One region of the Roseibium sp. FZY0029 genome, then DNA from elsewhere that is predicted to be linked to it. Evidence: predicted binding sites of a transcription regulator. Region 1 holds the regulator's gene; each other region holds the start of a gene.
What was found. Region 1 encodes PhoB, which activates phosphate uptake and scavenging genes when phosphate is short. Its sites were predicted from a motif close to TGTCATNNANCTGTCAT; they were not measured.

Region 1 (3,276 bases):
CGTTCTTCCACCTTGGTGTTCTGGTGGAGGAAGGTCTGACGGAGGACATCTTTACCAATCCGAAGGACAAGCGTACGCAGGACTACATTACGGGCCGCTTCGGCTAAGCATTTTTTAGGTTTCTGAAGGGGACACAGGATGTCTGAACATACAGTCACGGCTTACGATGACGAATTGACGGCCATGGCCGGCAAGGTTGCCGAAATGGGCGGCATTGCCGAGACGGCGTTTGCCGATGCGGTTTCTGCGCTGGTGTCGCAGGATCTGGAGCTTGCCAAGGCGACGATCAAGGGCGATATCCGTCTGGACACGCTTTACAACGAACTTGAAGTGAAGCTGATCGAACTGATCGTGCGCCGCCAGCCGATGGGGCAGGACCTGCGCGAAATCACCGCTGCCACCCGCATTGCCAACGACCTGGAACGTGTCGGCGATCTTGCCAAGAACGTGGCCAAGAGAGTGATCGCCATCGACAGCGACCTGCAGAACAAGAAGCTCGCGATTGGTGTCGAACACATGACCGAACTGGCACTGTCCCAGCTCAAGCAGGTGCTGGATGCCTACGCCCGCAAGGATGCGGAAGCCGCGCGCCGGGTTCAGGAAGCCGATGCCGAGGTCGATGCGATCTACACGTCCATCTTCCGCGAACTCCTGACCTACATGATGGAAGATCCGCGCGTCATCACCCAGTGCGTCCATCTCCTGTTCTGCGCCAAGAACATCGAGCGCATTGGCGACCACGCGACCAACATCGCCGAGAACGTCTACTACATGGTCACTGGTGAACGTCTGCCGGAAGACCGGGCAAAGGTCGACGAAACCGGCGCGGTCTGAGCGCCGGCGTTTGTCGCATTTGCAAAAGATCTGAACGGCCGGCGCCTTGGCGCCGGTTGCTGTAATTGGAGCGAGATGTATGCCGAAGGTGCTCATCGTTGAAGACGAAGAACCGCTCAGCCTTCTTTTGAGATACAATTTGGAAGCAGAAGGGTACTCGGTCGAGTCCTGTGTCCGGGGCGATGAGGCGGAAATCCGCCTGCGCGAAAGCCTGCCGGATCTGTTGTTGCTCGACTGGATGCTGCCGGGCCTTTCCGGAATTGAACTGTGCCGCCGCCTGAGAGCGCGCGAGGACACCGAACGTCTGCCGGTCATCATGCTGACGGCACGCGGCGAGGAAGCAGAGCGCATCCGCGGCCTGTCGACCGGTGCCGACGACTATGTGGTCAAACCTTTCTCGGTCCCGGAGCTGATGGCCCGCGTGCGCGCCATCCTGCGGCGGGCAAGCCCGGAAGTGGTGTCCACCATGCTGCGGTCCGGTGATATCGAGCTGGATCGCGAAACCCACCGCGTCCGCCGCAACGCCAAGGAAATTCACCTGGGACCGACCGAATTCCGCCTGCTGGAATTTCTGATGACTTCGCCCGGCCGTGTCTTTTCCCGCGAGCAATTGCTGGATGGTGTCTGGGGGCATGATGTCTATGTGGACGAACGCACTGTCGACGTTCACGTCGGCCGCTTGCGCAAGGCCCTGAACAAGGGCAAGGCGAAGGACCCGATCCGCACCGTTCGCGGTGCCGGGTATGCCTTCAACGACCAGTTCACCGCCGCAACCGCCTGAGGTCAGAGCTCGGATCATACGATGAGAAGCCCGCTCTTGAGCGGGCTTTTTCGTCTCAGAGGCTTTGTCTTTCCCTCACAAGAGCTTTCCGCGGCGTCGCAGCCTGGTCCCGCGAAGGCCTTGCTCGGGCAATGGTCTGATGCGAGTGGATGGGAAAGGCAAATCAGCGGAGCGAAAGTCCAAGTAAAAAGCCCGCCAAAACGGCGGGCTTTTCGAGAAATCGTTTTGCTTACAGGCTATCAGCCTGCCTGAGCCATCGTCTTGCGGTCGCGGCGGCGGTCAGCGACCGGCTGATACGCGATCTTGCAGTGATGGGCGCAGTAGGGAACGCCGGCATCGGAATGGCGGCCGCAGAAGTAGAAGTCGTCGGTCGCCGGATCGCCGATCGGCCACTTGCAGGTCCGCTCGGTCAGCGTCAGGATGGTCGCGCGCTGGGAGATCGGCACCAGTTCGGCAATCGGCTCCACGCGCGGCTTGGCTTCAACCACCGGCGCCGGTGACATGTCCGCCTTCAGCGCCGTTGCACCGATGGACTGCGGATGTGAGCTGGTCGGCTTCTTTGGCGCGGCGCCCGTTGCCGGAGCTGCCGTCCGCGGCCGGCGCGGCTTTGCGCTTGAAGACGTGGACTTGGCACGGCCGGACAAACCAAGGCGGTGCACCTTGCCGATAACGGCATTCCGGGTAACGCCACCCAGTTCTCCCGCAATCTGGCTCGCGCTCAAGCCGTCGCCCCAAAGCTTTTTGAGAAGCTCAACCCGTTCGTTTGTCCAACTCATCGCCGCACCCTTTAGTTTGACCGACCCGCGGCCATTAACCCCGTGTTAAGCATGCGTAAGCACGCTTAATAATGGCATATCTAGTGCCTTTTGGTGATTTGCCTCACGAGATCTCGTGTCTGATTGTTCAGAGGTTACAATAACGTTAATTTGTCAGGCAACCACCGGACCCAAACCAGTTGGGGATGAAACGACTTTTCCCCAATTATGGCGAGGTCATTGAGAATTTTATGAAATCCGTCTTCCAGGGCGGGGGAAATGTCCAGTGCGCCATTTCCATTGACAGTGCACGGTACCGGCAGTGTATAAGGAAACCGCTACGTGCCGCCTCATCGGGGCGGCACGTTGCGTTTTGGCCCTTCGCGATCTTTTCCAGATGGCGGCCCGGCGTCGGGGCGACGCAGGGACAGCGGGGGCGTTTAAAGGAGACAAACGAGGTTATGTCCGCGACTGCACTATTCGGAAATTACGCAAGATCGAACCTGTCTTTCGATCATGGGGAAGGTGTCTGGCTGGTAACCACCGATGGCCGACGATTCCTCGATTGCGGTTCCGGCATCGCGGTCAACGCACTCGGTCATGCCCATCCGCATCTGGTCAAGGCGTTGCAGGATCAGGCCGCAAAACTGTGGCACACCTCCAACTTGCATCAGATGCCCGACGGCGAGCGGCTTGCGCAGCGTTTGTGCGCGGCCACCTTCGCCGAGAAGGTGCTGTTCGTGAATTCCGGCGCCGAGGCGATGGAAGCTGCCATCAAATGCGCGCGCCGGTATCATTATGACAACGGCAATCCTGAACGGTTCCACATCGTGACCTTCGAAGGCGCTTTCCACGGCCGGACCATCGCGACCATCGCGGCGGGCGGTCAGGCAAAATACCTTGAAG
Region 2 (3,276 bases), on a different contig from region 1:
TGTAGGGCTTGCCGTCGTCTGCGGTCAGCACCTTGTCGGAATGCTTGATGCCTTTCTGGGCAACGTCGTAGCAAAGGCCGAGGATGGCAGAGCCGCGGCCGCAATAGCCGTTGAAGGCGATCGCGTGTTCGTGGTCGGCGGTGACGATGATCAGCGTGTCTTCATCATTTGTCAGTTCGTCAGCCATGGCAACGGCTTCTGCAAAGGCAACACCGTCGCGCATGGCACGGGCTGCATTGCCGTCATGGTTGGCGTGGTCGACGCGGCCGGCTTCGATTTCCAGGTAGTAGCCGTCTTCGTTCTTGGACAGATACTCGATGGCGGCCTTGGTCATTTCGGCCAGGGACGGCTCGTCATCTTCGGCGCGATCGGCTTCATATTCCATGTGGCTGCTGTTGAAGAGCGCGAGCACAGGGCTGGAGCCGTCAAGCTTCAGCGACTTGAAGCCGGCAGTGTCGGTGGCGAACTGGGCACCCAGCCCGGTGGCACGCTCAACCAGGTCGACATTGTCTTCGCGGCGGCCCTCCAGACCACCCATTTCCTTGTCCTTCGGCAGGAAGTAACGGCCGCCGCCGCCCATTGCGAAGTCGATGGTGCCGGCTTCCATGGCGTCGATCAGCTGGGTCGCGATGTCCTTCTGCGCGGTGCAGCCTTCCGGCACGGCGTCTTCCCAGTTGCGGTTCGCGGTCTTGGCGTAAACTGCAGCCGGGGTCGCGTGGGTCAGGCGGGCAGTGGAGACGACGCCAACAGACTTGCCGGCTTCGGTCATCAGTTCGGAGAACAGGGCAAGTTCGTTGCCTTCAACCGTGGAGCAATCGTCATGGATTGCTTCTTCGCCGAGGTTGATCAGGTTGAAACGCTGCTTCACGCCTGTGTTCATCGAACCGGCGGTCGGAGCGGAATCCGGCGTCTGGGCATTGATGTTGTAGGTCTTGACCAGAGCGCTGTAGAACTCTGGGGTTTCGTAAGGAAGAACGTTTTCCTCACCCAGCATGCCCTTCTGCTGGCCGTCGAACAGGCGGGTGGCGTAGTTGGTGCCGACGCCGTTGCCGTCCGCGATCAGCAGGATCACGTTCTTGGCGCGGTTGGTGTTCGGCTGACGGTCCAGGATTGCCTGAATGGCGGCTTCGCCATCCTTGTACCACTGGCTGGAGGCTTGCGGCACGGTGTCCTGAGCAAAGGCAACCGAACCCGTGAGGGCCAGTGCCAGAGAAGTGCAAACGATGGTTTTCATGTTATCTCCCGGAGGTGAGGATCTTTCCCGTGAGCTACATAAAAATGCTGCGTGACATTTGATTGACAGTTAGATGACGAAATGGATTTGTAATTTTATTACATAACCTTGCGCGGTGCGAGCAGATCTCTTCCTCCAGAGCCGTCTAATCTTTCGTCCGGCGGTGTGTTTACTGAAGTTTGTATGGTTCAGGCCTTTGCCGGATAACCGGTTTAACGGGGCGCTGAACCGGTTGCGGCAAATACCCCGGAAAAAGAATATTTCGCGATCCGGCGGATATGAGCACCATCCCCCGGTTGCTGGGCATTGCTCGTGTTTCCTCCCGCTACCTGATCCCCTACTGTCACATCATTTTCATATGAGCGTCGAATAAGGTTCATATGAAAATGTTTTAACGGGCTTCGAAGTCAGACTTTTTCGAGTCAACATGATGCCTTTGGAGATACTGGCCTTCCGCGCCTGCGGAAGGAAAGGGGACGATGGCGGATCAGAAGAACATGCTTGGGCAAATAGATATTTCAAAGCGTCAGGCCGAAATTGCGGATCTGGTACAAAAGGCGGGATTTGCGTCCGTCGAAGAATTGGCAGACCGGTTCGAGGTAACCACGCAGACGATCCGCCGGGACGTCAACGGTCTTTGCGAACTTGGCATATTGCGCCGGACCCACGGCGGCGTCGAGCCGCCCGCGCCGGCGTCCAACATCCACTATTCCACCCGGCAGATTCTGAACCTTCCGGAAAAGCAGCTCATTGCGAAGCTGGTCGCCGGACATGTGGGCAACAACCAGTCGATCGCCTTTTCCATCGGCACCACGCCGGAGATCGTGATGCAGGCGCTCGTCGGGCACGAGAAGCTGGCGGTCTTCACCAACAATCTGAACGTTGCCTTCACCGCTTCAGTCAATCCGTCGTTTCAGGTGACGATCACGGGTGGCCGTCTGCGCCATGGTGACCGCGACGTGCTGGGGTCAGCAGCGCAGGCGTTCTTCTCCAACTACAAGGTCGATATCGGCATTTTCGGTGTCGCCGGGGTAGATGAAGACGGCACGTTGCTGGATTTCCATGAGGATGAAGTGGCCGCGCGCCAGTCCATCCTGGCCAATTGCCGCAAGTCCTTTCTGGTGCTGGACCACAGCAAGTTCGGCCGGAACGCCCATGTGCGTGGCGGCCAGCTCAGCGAAGTGGATGCGGTCTTTACCGATTGTCCGGTGCCGGATGTCTTCCTGTCGTCGCTGGACGGCACAAAAACGGAAGTGTTCGTGGCCGACGACGGGGATGAGGCGTGACATCAGATCCGCGTATCCCGGGTGCGAAACCCTCTGGCGCCGGCAAGCCGATCGTCCTTGAGACGGTGTCGCGTACCTGGGGGGAGACGGTGGCCGTCGATGGCCTGTCGATCGATATTCCGGCAGGCTCGTTTACGGCGCTTCTGGGGCCGTCGGGCTGCGGCAAGTCGACGACGCTGCGGATGATCGCAGGGCTGGAGACTGTCAGCAGCGGACGCATTCTGATCGGCGGAGAGGATGTCACCGGCCACCCGTCGGCCAAGCGCGACCTCGCCATGGTGTTTCAGTCCTATGCGCTGTTTCCGCATCTGAACGTCGGCGAGAATATCATTTTCGGCCTCAAGGTCCGCCGGGTCGGGAGAGCCGAGCGGGACCGGCGTCTTGCACGGGTGGCCGATCTTCTGGGACTTGGCCAGTTGCTGGAGCGCAAGCCGGGGCAGCTTTCGGGTGGGCAGCAGCAGCGTGTCGCGCTCGGGCGGGCAATCATCGGTGAAAAGCCGATCTGCCTGATGGACGAGCCGCTGTCCAATCTCGATGCCAAGCTGCGCCATGAAATGCGCGTGGAGATCCGCGCACTGCAGCAGCAGCTCGGCTTCACCATGGTCTATGTCACCCATGACCAGGTCGAGGCCATCACCATGGCCGACCAGGTTGTGCTCTTGAACGGTGGCCGGCTGGAGCAGGTTGCGAGCCCGCGGGATCTTTATGAAAAACCGGCGACGCCCTTTGCGGCCCGCTTCATCGGTACGCCGCCAA
Region 3 (3,276 bases), on a different contig from region 1:
CCACGTGCGCACCATGTCGGCAACGGCGGCCTCAAGCTCTTCCTGCTGCGGTTTCGGCGTTTCGCCGCGATCACGGCCGATGATGTAGTGAACCCTCGCAAGCGGACCTTCGGGATAGGTGACATACCAGGCCGAAACGCGTCCTTCGTAGACCGAGGCCAGATAGGTGCCGACATTCAGGCGCACCTCGGTGGAATAACGGTCTCGTGGAACGAACACGAGAATGGACACATAGCGGTCGAACTTGTCCGGGCGGGACAACACGCGAATACGCGGACGCTCGTCCAGTTGCAGGATGGCGATGGAAAAATCGAACAGGCGGTCGCGGTCGATCTGGAAAAGCTCGTCGCGCGGGAAGGCTTCCAGAACGTTCCGCAGTGCCCGGCCTGAATGGCTTTCCGACCCGTAGCCGGCGCGGGCCAGGACGCTGGCAACCTTGCGGCGCAGGAACGGGATGGTGCTGGTCGGCTCCGTGTAGGCGGTCGAGGCGAACAGGCCGACAATACGCAACTCGCCGTTCATGTTGCCGTCGTCGTCATAAAGCTTGGCGCCGATGTAATCCATGTGCACGCGCCGGTGCACGGTGCTCTTCACATTGGCCTTGGCGATGATCAGCGGTTCGGGCTTCTTCAGGAACTCGCGGATTTCCGGTGTGATCTGAACGAACTCGGTGCCACGGCGCAGAACGCGCACGTCCGGGTCCGACAGGAGGCCGAGGCCCGTGCCTTCGTGGGGTGACAGCTCGCCTTCCTCGACACCGCCCTCGAACATGTATTCCCGCATACCGAGGAAAATGAAGTTGTCGTTTTCCATCCATTCCAGGAAGTGGATCGCTTCCCACAAATCGTCGCTGCTGCCGGGAATCTGCGTGGTCTTGTAGGTGTCGATGGCTTCCGCGAGGCGTTCCTGCATCGGCTTGAAGTCGGACACGACAGCACGGACATCGGACAGCACCTTGTCGAGCCGGGCCTTGAGACCCGCGCGGGCTTCGGGCGAATCGATCCGTGTCACGTGAATGTGGATGAGGCTTTCCTGCCGGTCGGTCCGCTTCGGCGGCTTCTTGCGGGCAATGGCGGACGTCAAAACGCCGTTTTCGTCGCGCTCCACGATGAAGATCGGGTGCAGGACCAAGTGAACCTCGATCTTGCTGTCCTGCAGCTCGTCCATCACGGAATCGACCAGGAAGGGCATGTTGTCGTTGACGATCTCGATGACCGAGACGCCCTTGACCTTGCTGCCCTGTGCCTTGAACGCCGGGTCGGCGATGCTGACGCGGTGCGTGCCGAGCTCGTGGTTCTGGAAATCCTGCCAGGCGTCCCGGGCGAAGCCGATCAGCTCTTCCGCGGTGTAGGCCACAAGGTCTTCCGCGGCGCCCCGGTCATAAAAGGCGCTTGAAAACTCGGCGAGAGCCGGATCTTCCTGATTCAAGGTTGCTTGGACCGCGTCGATGATCTTCAGTTTCTCGACGTCGTGTTTGTCCGGCATTTTCCATCCCCTTAGGCGATCGTATGGTTTGGCTCTGTCGCTGGCTCGTTATAAGTCTTAAGTTCATATTTCAGCGACATAAACGGTTTCATGACGGGAGGAGCAAATTGTCAAGTAAAGTCACGGCCTTGCAAATCGATTCAAGTGTAACATTGAGTGAAAAGACGCAGGCTTATTTCGACCTGTGCCAAGAGAAACTGGGGCTCGTTCCCAACGTTCTCAAGGCCTATGCATTCGACGAAACGAAGCTGCGCGCCTTCACTGACATGTACAACGACCTCATGCTGGGCGAGTGTGCGCTCTCCAAGCTTGAAAGGGAGATGATTGCCGTTGCGGTATCAGCGGTCAACCGCTGTTTTTATTGCCTGACTGCCCATGGAGCTGCGGTGCGCGAGCTTTCCGGGGATCCCGTGCTGGGTGAACTGATGGTGATGAACTACCGTGTCGCGGACCTTTCGCCGAGGCAGCGGGCGATGCTCGACTTCGCCGTCAAACTGACGGAAAAGCCGGCAGAGATCCTGGAAAGCGACCGGCAGGCCCTGCGGGACGCCGGATTTACGGATCGCGATATCTGGGACATCGCCTCGGTGGCGGCCTTCTTCAACATGACCAACCGGGTGGCCGCGGCTTCCGACATGCGTCCGAATGATGAGTATCACTCAATGGCCCGTTGAGATAACGCAGTGGCGCGCGGCGGTGACAAGCCGCGCGATTGGGTGTATGACGCTTGCGATTTTGCACTGATCGGCGTGGAAACTTTCGTGTCATCCGGCACGAAAGCCACGGCGATCCTGAGAGGGAGAGGAGCGGGCCATGGTCGCGCGCGTGTTTATTGATGGTGAAGCCGGTACGACGGGTCTGCAGATCCGCGAGCGCCTCGCCACGCGCCGTGACCTTGAGCTGATCTCCATTCCGGAAGACAGCCGGAAAGATCCGTCAGCGCGGGCCGATTACCTCAACAAGGCCGATATCGCCATTCTTTGCCTGCCTGATGCGGCGGCCAAGGAAAGCGTGGCTCTGATCGAGAACGACACCACCCGCGTGATCGACGCTTCCAGTGCTCACCGCGTTGCCGACGGCTGGGCCTACGGCTTTGCCGAAATGGATCTCGATCAGGCCGATATCATTGCTGCTGCCATGCGTGTCACCAATCCGGGCTGCTGGCCGCAGGGACTGATCGCGGCGGTGCGTCCGCTGGTCGCTGCAGAGCTGCTGCCGTCGGACTTCAACCTGACTTATTTCGGAATTTCCGGGTATTCCGGTGGCGGCAAGGGCATGATTGCCGACTACGAAGCCGCTGGCGCTGACGTCAACGCGTTTGCGCCCTATGCGCTCGGTTTCAACCACAAGCACCTGCCGGAAATGACTGAATACGGCCTGCTCGATGCGGCGCCGTTGTTCACCCCGACCGTCGGCAGCTTCTACAAGGGCATGCTGACGGTTGTGCCGTTGAACCTGGCCGGACTGGCAAGCATTCCGACCGGCGAGCAGTTGCACGCGGCAATCGCGGATCATTTCGCGTCCGCTGCCGGTGGCTTCGTTGAGGTTGCGCCGCTGGAAGGGCTCGAGAAATCCGACAGCCTGAACCCGCAGGCGCTCAACGGCACCAACAAGCTGCAACTGCACGTCTTTGCAAATGACGCCAGGGCGCAGGCCGCCATCGTTGCGGTCTATGACAACCTGGGCAAGGGCGCGTCCGGTGCGGCCGTCCAGAACCTCAATCTGATGCTCGGTGTCGACCAGGCCACCAGCCTCGCTGCGTGAGCGGGCATCCGTTTTCAGGCCTTTCAG

Region 2: a site for PhoB is predicted at 1,297-1,313, ahead of V1T76_RS19990 (alkaline phosphatase). Genes of this name have one in related genera too.
Region 3: a site for PhoB is predicted at 1,565-1,581, ahead of V1T76_RS13585 (NAD-glutamate dehydrogenase). Genes of this name have one in related genera too.

The regions. Positions count from the first base shown of each region.
Region 1 is NZ_JAZDVZ010000001.1:338,646-341,921, reverse strand. Features, by position in the region: gene pstB (phosphate ABC transporter ATP-binding protein PstB) at 1-107, shown strand, start outside; gene phoU (phosphate signaling complex protein PhoU) at 139-834, shown strand; gene phoB (phosphate regulon transcriptional regulator PhoB) at 914-1,615, shown strand; gene V1T76_RS01560 (GcrA family cell cycle regulator) at 1,855-2,391, opposite strand; gene V1T76_RS01555 (aspartate aminotransferase family protein) at 2,832-3,276, shown strand, end outside.
Region 2 is NZ_JAZDVZ010000007.1:79,579-82,854, reverse strand. Features, by position in the region: gene V1T76_RS19990 (alkaline phosphatase) at 1-1,234, opposite strand, end outside; gene V1T76_RS19985 (DeoR/GlpR family DNA-binding transcription regulator) at 1,714-2,520, shown strand; gene V1T76_RS19980 (ABC transporter ATP-binding protein) at 2,517-3,276, shown strand, end outside.
Region 3 is NZ_JAZDVZ010000004.1:413,680-416,955, reverse strand. Features, by position in the region: gene V1T76_RS13585 (NAD-glutamate dehydrogenase) at 1-1,485, opposite strand, end outside; gene V1T76_RS13580 (peroxidase-related enzyme) at 1,593-2,159, shown strand; gene argC (N-acetyl-gamma-glutamyl-phosphate reductase) at 2,299-3,249, shown strand.